DNA from 3 places in the Vibrio algivorus genome. Region 2 is predicted to be linked to each of the others. Evidence: riboswitches for the same ligand, from Rfam matches in the RefSeq annotation. Region 2 holds a riboswitch; each other region holds the start of a gene.

Region 1 (3,282 bases), on a different contig from region 2:
GGCCAAATCACCGGCATGAGCTGCAAGTTTATAAGTAATAAGTCCCGTCTTAACGTCTTCTTTATTTGGCAAACCTAAGTGCTCTTTTGGTGTGACATAACAAAGCATCGCACAACCAAACCAACCTATCATTGCAGCACCAATACCAGAAGTAATATGATCATAGCCAGGGGCAATATCGGTGGTCAGTGGACCTAATGTATAAAATGGCGCTTCATGGCAATGTTTTAATTGTTCATCCATGTTCTCTTTGATCATATGCATTGGAACATGTCCTGGACCTTCTATCATGACTTGAACATCGTATTCCCAAGCAACCTTAGTTAACTCCCCTAGAGTACGTAGCTCAGAAAATTGCGCCTCATCATTGGCATCAGCAATTGAACCAGGGCGCAAACCATCCCCAAGTGACAGTGCTACATCATACTGAGCACAGATTTCACAGATTTCACGAAAATGTGTATATAGAAAACTTTCTTGATGATGTGCTAAACACCATTTAGCAATAATAGAGCCCCCACGAGAAACAATTCCCGTAACACGCTTAGCTGTCATAGGAACATAACGTAATAAAACACCTGCATGAATAGTAAAGTAATCAACTCCCTGTTCAGCTTGCTCAATCAAAGTATCGCGCATAACTTCCCAATTGAGATTTTCTGCAACACCATTTACTTTTTCTAATGCTTGATACATCGGAACTGTGCCAATTGGAACAGGACTATTACGCAGAATCCATTCACGAGTTTCATGAATATTACGGCCTGTCGAAAGATCCATAACGGTATCGCCACCCCAACGAGTCGACCAAACCAGCTTTTCGACTTCTTCTTCAATCGATGATGAGACAGATGAGTTACCAATATTGGCATTTACTTTAATTAAGAAATTACGACCAATAATCATTGGCTCAGATTCTGGGTGATTGATATTGGATGGAATAATTGCTCGCCCTTCGGCTACTTCACGACGAACAAACTCTGGAGTAATTTCTTTAGGGAGGTGAGCACCAAAATTTTCGCCGGGATGTTGCTGATTGAGTTGTTCATCTGCAAATTTTTGACGTCCCATATTTTCACGTATTGCAATAAACTCCATCTCAGGGGTAATGATTCCCTTACGGGCGTAGTGTAATTGCGTCACACAACAGCCTGATTTTGCTTTACGAATTTTCGGTAAATTTCCATATCTCAGGTCATCTAAAGTGTCATCATCTAACCTTTTCTGGGTAAACTTTGAGCTCACTGAATCTAGAAAAGCCGTATCCGCCCTTTCTTCAATCCAAGACTCCCTCAACTTGGGTAGGCCTTTATATAGATTGATTTGATAATTAGGATCGGTATAAAAACCAGAGGTATCGTAGACGTGAATTGGCTGATTTGGCTCTAAAATAGGGTCATCTTTGGTGCCTCCGACAAAACTATCTGCGAGGTTGATTTCACGCATAGGAACACGTAAATCAGAACGACTTCCTTGAATATAAACTTTTTGCGAATTGGGATAAGGTTGGACAGATAGAGAATTAATAAAATTCTTAGCGTCCATTCTGGCTTGTTTACGACTTGACGACATAGCATTTTCCTTTAACTGTATGAGTTAGAAGTCCCGAGGGGTAAATGCTTGACGGATTTTGATGCACAAGAGCGAATCTGTAAAAACAGATACACAAATAGAGGGGTAATAATGTGAATAGATTACTCTTCTCTCGTTCCCTTCGCAGGTATTAGCCTGATCAGGTTCAACGGATCCCGCATAGCGGTCTCAGCCTTATGGCACTCCGACAAGTAGAAAAAGTATATTAGCTCAATTTATAATCATCAACCGTTATTATTGATAAATGACGACTTATCTCCTATTTATTTCTTAATTTCTTAAGTAGTGATGCAAATAAACTTGATTGGGTTTCACGTAGTTGACCTATTTTCCCATCAAACTTAGGCGTATCTTTTAAATCAAATAGCTTAGGAACAGCAACTCGTTGCGAAGAGTAAATACCTGTATGACCACTAAAGTAATAGGCGGTATAGCAAGCAACAGCGAAGTATAAAATGTACTCTGAACCAAATAACTCTACACCCATGATAGTACAGGCTAACGGAGTATTAGTCGCTGCGGCAAATACAGCAATAAAGCCTAGGGCAGCAAACAATTCAGGTGGCGCACCTAAAGCCCAAGCTAAAGTATTACCTAGCGTTGCACCGATGAAAAATAATGGCGTAACTTCCCCACCTTTAAATCCAACCGATAAAGTGAGTGCAGTTAATATTAATTTAAACAACCAACTATACCATTCAGCGCCACCTTGATGGAAAGCTGAAACAATACTCACCCCACCTTCACGGTAACTGTAAACCCCTAAGCCTGTATAGTCATAGTTACCAATCAGCTTAGTAATTAAAATAACCAGAATACCGCCAACAAACACAATCAAATATGGGTTTTTCAAAGTCAATTTAAAAAAATCTTTTAACGAATGTGTGAGCTCACCAAAAAGATAACCCGCTAATCCAAAGCCCACACCTGCCACTAAAATTTTAAGCAATAAAAACGGATCAACTTTCACAACATGGTCGAGTAATTGATATGACTCTAAAAAGTCAATGCGATAATGAGTATGATGTGCTCCTAACGCCGTACAGACCATATCAGCAACGATAGCAGAAAATAAGGCTGGAACTATAGCATCATACTTTAAACGCCCTATAGCGAGCACCTCTAGCGCGAAAATAGCACCAGTCAAAGGTGTACCAAAAATTGCACCAAAGCCCGCAGCAATACCCGAGATAAGCAGTAATCGCCTGTCTGATTCTGATAACTTAAAAATCTTAGCAAAGTAATTAGAAGCTGCCCCTCCAATCTGTACCGCCGTTCCTTCACGGCCCGCAGAGCCACCAAATAAATGGGTGATCACCGTCGTAATTAAAACCAGTGAACCCATGCGAGTAGGAATACCAGCTCCAGGTTGATGTATTTCATCCATGATGAGGTTATTACCACCATCCGAGTTTTTGCCTAACTCTTTATACAAGTAGACAATAACTAGGCCAGAAAAAGGTAATAAATAAAGAAGCCAAGTATTTGCTTCTCGTGCCGCGGTTGCTTCAGACAAAATCCATAAGAAGAAAGCATTAAGCGCACCGATAACAGATGCAACAGGAATAATGATAGCAATCCATCGTAGAATTTGAGCAAATAGCTTTGGATTAGCGTTTAATGGGTGAGACATATATCTACCTAATATAATTAATATTAATGCTAAGGATAGATATATTAAGAGCAATT
Region 2 (3,282 bases):
GTTCTTTTAGTTTTCGCATATTCAGAGAGTAATGAACATAAGCTCAGCCGTCTGTGTTATTTCTAAACGGTTGTGACAACATCTTTAATAGAGATTGTTCTTTGGTTGAGCGGAATAAGTTAATCCCAATGGTCATATTTTCATGGCCACCTTTCGGTTGGCTAATATAACTACCAAACCAACGATCCCAAACGGATAAACAAAACCCGTAGTTGCTGTCGGTTTCATTGCGATGAATAGAATGATGAACTCGGTGCATATCTGGTGTGACAATCCATTTTCTTAAACGCTCATCCATGCGATAAGGCAATGACACATTACTATGGTTAAACATCGCACTGGCGTTGAGTATGATTTCAAATACAAAGACAGCTAGGGGAGAAATTCCTAACAAGGCAATTGTTGCGAGTTTAATTAGCATCGAAAGCCAAATCTCGATGAAATGAAAGCGCGAACCGGTGGTGACGTCGATATCTTGGTCGGCATGATGCACGCGGTGTAAGCGCCAAAGCAGTGGGATTTTATGAAATAGACGGTGCTGCCAGTAAATCACGATATCTAATAAGAGTAAGCTACATACTACATTTAGCCATGCAGGGATGTTAAACCAATAAAATAAACCCACGTGGTTGTTCTGCATTAAATAGGCAAAACTGATTGCTAGAAATGGAAGAGTGAAAGGTAATAGAACGCTGTTAAGTAATACCAAACCTAAATTATTGGTCCATCGATAGAGCTTAGGTTGAGTGAGACGCTTTTTCGGTTTTTTGATTTCCCAAATCGCCATGCTTACCAGAATTAGAGTAAATACACTAATTCGAATAAGTGATTGTTGTGACATCAATAGGTCTGGCATGGTTTGGTCTCATCGTGATTACAGTAAATGCTAATGAATAGATAGCTCTTTTATAAGAAAAATTTCATATATACCCAAGTCGATATTTTTTGTGTCAATCTTTCCTGTCTAAAGGCTAAATGATAGCTTTGAATTTTGTATCTTTGAAGCTACTTGGGGATAAGAACATGATCACTTGTTTTGAGTGAATGGCTTTACAATTTGAACGGTTAACTCTACATTAAAGCCATCATTGGTGCCTGGTTATATCCGTTGTACTTGAAGTTGTAGTTTTGTAGACGTCGTTCATTCGCCCTCATTTATTTGTTGCCTAACTGCAATTCAAATTACTTTCGGTATAGTTTAAATCATAAACATCCAAGCATTAAGCATATTAGTCGGGGAGCCAGCAAAGGCTGAGATCACTTATGTGAGACCCGTTGAACCTGATCTGATTAACATCAGCGTAGGGAACTAGTACCAACGTGTTGAGCTTTTTTTATCTCTACATGTGTATTACTTCTGTGCGCTAAAAGGAAGTAATGCATGTCTCAATCAACTTTCCCATCGCCACACACTTCTAATATTCCTAATGTACTAACTATCGCAGGATCGGACTCTGGTGGTGGAGCTGGTATCCAAGCTGATATTAAAGCTATTTCTGCAACAGGAAGTTTTGCCTGTTCTGCTATTACTGCACTCACAGCGCAAAATACTCAAGGAGTAGATGCCATCTTTCCTGTTTCAGCTGAATTTATTGGTCAGCAACTCGATTCTATCTGTTCTGATATCAATATTGCCGCAGTTAAAATTGGTATGTTGAACGATAGTGATGTAATAGAAGTAATAGCAGAAAAGTTAACGCACTATAACTTAATGAATGTAGTGTTAGATCCAGTTATGGTTGCCACTAGCGGTGACCCATTAATTCAACCTGCCGCAATTAATACACTGAAAGAAAAGCTTATTCCTTTAGTAGAATTAATCACACCGAATTTACCTGAAGCCGGGTTGTTGATTGGGGAGCCTGAACCAAAATCAGAGAGTGAAATTGAAGGCTTTATTGAGAAGTTAAAAGCCCATTCAGAATTGCATAAGGTGGATATTTTATTAAAAGGCGGGCACTTTAGAGGTGAGGAAAGCCGAGATTGGCTTATTCAAAGAAACCAAACCGCGGTCTACACTCATCGACGTATTGCAACCCAAAATACTCACGGAACAGGGTGTACGCTTTCTTCTGCTATCGCTTCTTATTTGGCACAAGGTTTTGATCTAACAGAGGCGATTGGGCATGCTAAGCAGTATTTATCAAATGCATTAACTCATGCCGATGAGCTTAATGTGGGTAAAGGATCCGGTCCCGTTCACCATTTTTATGCCCAAGCGAGTAAATAGAGACTTAATTATTCTTTGTTGGGCTCAGGCGGCAGCCTTTTTTGCCGCCTTTCTAATAATTTAGCGCCACCTCGGTAAACAAAGAGCGACCACAGGATCAGAGCGCAACCAATTACTTTTCCTATCGGCATATCATCGCCATAAAAGACCACACTTAATGAACTTGCCCACACCGGCTCTAAGATCATAATAATTGCCGCATTGCCCGATGTGGTGAGCTTTTGTCCTATGGTTTGCATTACATAGCGTAAGCTGGTGGCTAAAATGGTACTTAATGCTACCCACATCCAAGTTTCATTGCTGACTTGATCGGGCCACTGCTCTAGCGAAAGTGAAGCGATAGTTCCCACTGTACCGACCACAAAAAGTTGAATACAGGCTAACGCTAAACTTGGAACGCTTTGGGCATATTTAGCATTAAAATTAAAGTGAAAGGCTAATAATACAGCAGATATTAAAAACCAGATTTGGCTAGGAGAATGCTGATAACCGTTAGATAAAGATAGAAAACCTAACCCTAAAACTGCAAATGGCAAAGAAATCCAAAACATGCGGATTGGTTTTTGTTTAAAAAGAGCCCAGCCTACAAGTGGTGCAAACAGCATGGCAAGACTTGAAATAAAGGCGCCCTCTGCCAAGGTATCGGTAACAGAAATAGCGGTTACCCAAGTGAGTAGTGCGCAGGACATTAATAAGCCAACACTCGCAGCATTAATAATTTGCCCGCGAGTTAAAGCAACTAATTGTTTATAGCAAAAAGGTAGTAAGAATAACGATGCGGCGACAAAGCGTGTTCCAATAAAAGCAAAAGGAGGGAGACCCATAATCGCTTGCTTGGAAAAAATCCAACCTAATCCGGCAAAAATAGTGGTTAGGATTAATATTATCGTTGCTTTGGCTTCTTGATTCATTAAGAGCGCACCATGATAAAAGAGGGTAAGTGTTCAGATTAGCATCACTCAATACGGTAGTCTGCTGGTGGCGTGAAACTTTAAAAGTAAAAAACCCTTAACCGAGTTTTATCTACATGATAACGGTTAAGGGTTATTCAT
Region 3 (3,282 bases), on a different contig from region 2:
ATACCGAATACCCCAACCAACACCGGCAATACCAATGTCGAAGCAAACAGTTTCAATAACAGCGACTTGCCTCTAAATTCTCGTCGAGATAACGCATGAGCAACCGGAATCGCTAAACCAACACTCAACAAAGTCGAAAAGAATGCCTGATAGAAGCTAAAGAAGGTGATATGACGATAATAAGGATCGGATAAAACCCAACTGATATTTAGGCTTGGCGCATACTGAACTAACGCTCCTATAGTGGCACTGACAAACAAAAAAATTGCCAGTGCAACCGCTACGCCAAGTTTAGGAACAGGAACATTAACCACGCTAGCAACCTACTAGAATCTTAAAAGCGAAAAGAGTTGTCATGTGGTTATTGCGACAAAGCCATCTGCCATTCACGAGTCCAACCTTTCAGCTGTTTAGCAACCACTTCAGGCTCTAATGACAGCATCTTGCTTGGCAGCGTTAATTGGTCATAGCCTTTAGGCAATTCAATATCGGTCACAGGGTACATCCAATTTCCCGTTGCCATCACAGATTGAAAAGCATCCGTTAAGATAAAATGCATAAACTCATCGGCCAATTTAGGGTGCTTAGTACTTGCCACTTTAGCCGCCAGTTCAATCTGTGCATATTGGCCTTCAGTAAAATTAGCTGCAGCATATTGTTGATCATTTTCAGCAATGATGTGATAAGCCGGAGAAGTACTATAAGACAGCACCATATCACTCTCCCCTTTTAAGAACATAGGGTAAGAGTCTGACCAACCTTTGCTGACCGTAACGGTTTTATCGGCAATTTTTTGCCATGCTTGCGCCGCATTATCACCATAAACCGCTTTCACCCACAGCAATAAACCTTGCCCGGTAATCGACGTTCGCGGATCTTGATAAATGATATTGAAGTCATCACGATCGACTAATTCTTTTAAGCTTTTCGGCGGATTCTTCATTTTGGTTTTGTTGTACACAAAAGCAAAATAGCCGTAATCAAAAGGCACAAAATAAGGGTTATTCCAACCACCAGGAATAGTGACTTGAGAGGTATCAACATCATGTTTGGCAAGTAGCCCCGTTTGCTGAGCTTGAGCCATAATATTGTTATTTAGCCCCAGTACAACATCCGCCTTGGTGTTGTTGCCCTCTAAACGAATACGACTGAGTACTGAACCACCATCATCCAAGGCAACAAAATTTAGGTTGCAGCCACATTGCCCCTCAAAAGCTTGTTTTATTTTCGGGCCGGGGCCCCAGTCAGAAGTAAAAGAGTCGTAAGTATAAACGGTTAAGGTCGGCTTTTGTTCAGCTAGTTCTGAACTAGCAAGCGCTGAAGTAGAAAAGATTGCAGCACAAGAGAGAGCAAGCAAACTAGAAGCTTTAGGTGTGAAGTTCACTAGATTAATCCTTATTTAGTGAGCGGCACAGGGAAAAGGAGGAGAAACTCACTCAATTCCTACGCCAGCATTATCTGGTTCAGGTCACGGGTGTTATCTCAGCCAAATCACATGATTCAGCACCCCGATGAGTTGTATACCCAAGTAACTTCAAGTTACTTGGGTATATATCTAAATTGTAAAGTCTTGCTTAACAAGTGGCGAGTCGTTATTCACTATTAATAACAATACTGTTAGCTAGAGCGCTGATCGTATCCCCAACGAGGCACTAAACCTTGTTCAATGCCTAAATGATCGAGAATTCTCGCTACCATAAAATCGACTAAATCTTCAATGGTTTTCGGTTGATGATAAAAACCTGGTGCTGCCGGCATTATAGTAACGCCCATTTGCGATAACTTGTGCATATTTTCTAAATGCAAAGTAGAAAATGGCGTCTCACGTACCACTAACAATAATTGACCACGTTCTTTCATTACCACATCAGCCGCACGTTCAATTAAGTTATCCGACATGCCATGAGCAATCGAAGCCACACTACCAGCAGAACATGGACACACTACCATTTGTTTCGGTGCGGCAGAACCTGAAGCAACGGGAGAAAACCAGTCCTCTTTACCACATACGATTAACTTATCACTGCGGCATTTAAGGTGTTCAGCCAAAACTTTTTGTGCAGCCTCTGGACCACTTGGTAACTTTAAATCATGCTCGGTTGCCATCACGACACGAGCGGCTGATGAGATCAGTAAATAGACTGTGTAATCAGCCGCCAACAAACACTCTAATAGACGTAATCCATAGGGTGCGCCGGAGGCTCCAGTGAAAGCCAGAGTGATTTTCTTTTCCGTCAATTGAGACATATTCGCTTCCTCAATAGAGAATGAGTTAGGTAAGTAAAAAGATCATAATGATCTTTTTACTACCCATGATCTTTTTGCTTACTATGATCTTTTTACTATTTTTGTTGTAAAGCTTGTAATAGTTTGGCGTGGATCCCTTCAAAGCCGCCGTTACTCATCACTAAGATCTGATCGCCACTTTGCGCTTGAGCTGCAATATGTCCCACAAAGCTATCAATATTGTCATCAACATAACTTGGTTGAGAGCACTGCTTCGCCACCTCTTCTACCGACCATTGAATATTACTTGGTTGATATAAACAAACCTCATCGGCATGCTTAAAGGCTGCGGCTAAAGTTTGTTTATGTACGCCCATTTTCATCGTGCTTGAGCGAGGCTCAAACACCGCAATAATTTTGCTATCACCAACTTTATTGCGTAAGCCTTCTAAAGTAAGCTCAATCGCTGTTGGGTGGTGAGCAAAATCGTCATACACCTTAATACCCTTAACTTCACCTTTCAGCTCTAAACGACGCTTAGTATTGATGAATTTACCGAGTGCTTCGCAAGCCAGATCTGGAGTAACACCAACATGACGCGCTGCAGCAATCGCCATCAATGCGTTATTCACATTATGATCACCGACTAAATCCCACATTACATCACCGTAATGTTTGCCATCTAAATACACTTGGAAGTGACTTCCATCTTTTTTTACTTTTTCGGCTTTCCAGTGACCATCATCGCCAATGTATTCTAATTCGCTCCAGCAACCACGCTTAATAACATCCTGCAGGCCATCATCATTACTTGGCATCAGAATACGACCGTTGCCAGGAACCGTACGAACTAAATGATGAAATTGACGCTTTATCGCTTCAAGATCATCGAAGATGTCAGCATGATCGAACTCTAAATTATTCATCACCAGTGTGCGTGGATGGTAATGGACAAACTTAGAACGCTTATCGAAAAAAGCACTGTCGTATTCGTCTGCTTCAACCACAAAAAACATACTTTCGCCTAAACGAGCTGACACACCGAAGTTACCCAAT

Evidence for each region. Region 2 has a riboswitch for thiamine pyrophosphate ahead of thiD (bifunctional hydroxymethylpyrimidine kinase/phosphomethylpyrimidine kinase). Riboswitches for the same ligand answer to the same signal wherever they lie in the genome.
Region 1: another riboswitch for thiamine pyrophosphate. It lies ahead of thiC (phosphomethylpyrimidine synthase ThiC); the one in region 2 lies ahead of thiD (bifunctional hydroxymethylpyrimidine kinase/phosphomethylpyrimidine kinase).
Region 3: another riboswitch for thiamine pyrophosphate. It lies ahead of thiB (thiamine ABC transporter substrate binding subunit); the one in region 2 lies ahead of thiD (bifunctional hydroxymethylpyrimidine kinase/phosphomethylpyrimidine kinase).

What each region holds. Positions count from the first base shown of each region.
Region 1 covers NZ_BSPV01000019.1:25,568-28,849, forward strand. The annotation lists gene thiC (phosphomethylpyrimidine synthase ThiC) at 1-1,572, opposite strand, end outside; TPP riboswitch at 1,693-1,790, opposite strand; gene QQJ93_RS16025 (voltage-gated chloride channel family protein) at 1,853-3,226, opposite strand.
Region 2 covers NZ_BSPV01000003.1:672,777-676,058, forward strand. The annotation lists gene QQJ93_RS04800 (zinc transporter ZntB) at 1-10, shown strand, start outside; gene QQJ93_RS04805 (sterol desaturase family protein) at 44-841, opposite strand; TPP riboswitch at 1,225-1,325, shown strand; gene thiD (bifunctional hydroxymethylpyrimidine kinase/phosphomethylpyrimidine kinase) at 1,382-2,230, shown strand; gene QQJ93_RS04815 (DMT family transporter) at 2,239-3,141, opposite strand.
Region 3 covers NZ_BSPV01000006.1:450,430-453,711, forward strand. The annotation lists gene thiP (thiamine/thiamine pyrophosphate ABC transporter permease ThiP) at 1-314, opposite strand, end outside; gene thiB (thiamine ABC transporter substrate binding subunit) at 362-1,333, opposite strand; TPP riboswitch at 1,424-1,521, opposite strand; gene QQJ93_RS11115 (flavin prenyltransferase UbiX) at 1,618-2,247, opposite strand; gene mpl (UDP-N-acetylmuramate:L-alanyl-gamma-D-glutamyl-meso-diaminopimelate ligase) at 2,343-3,282, opposite strand, start outside.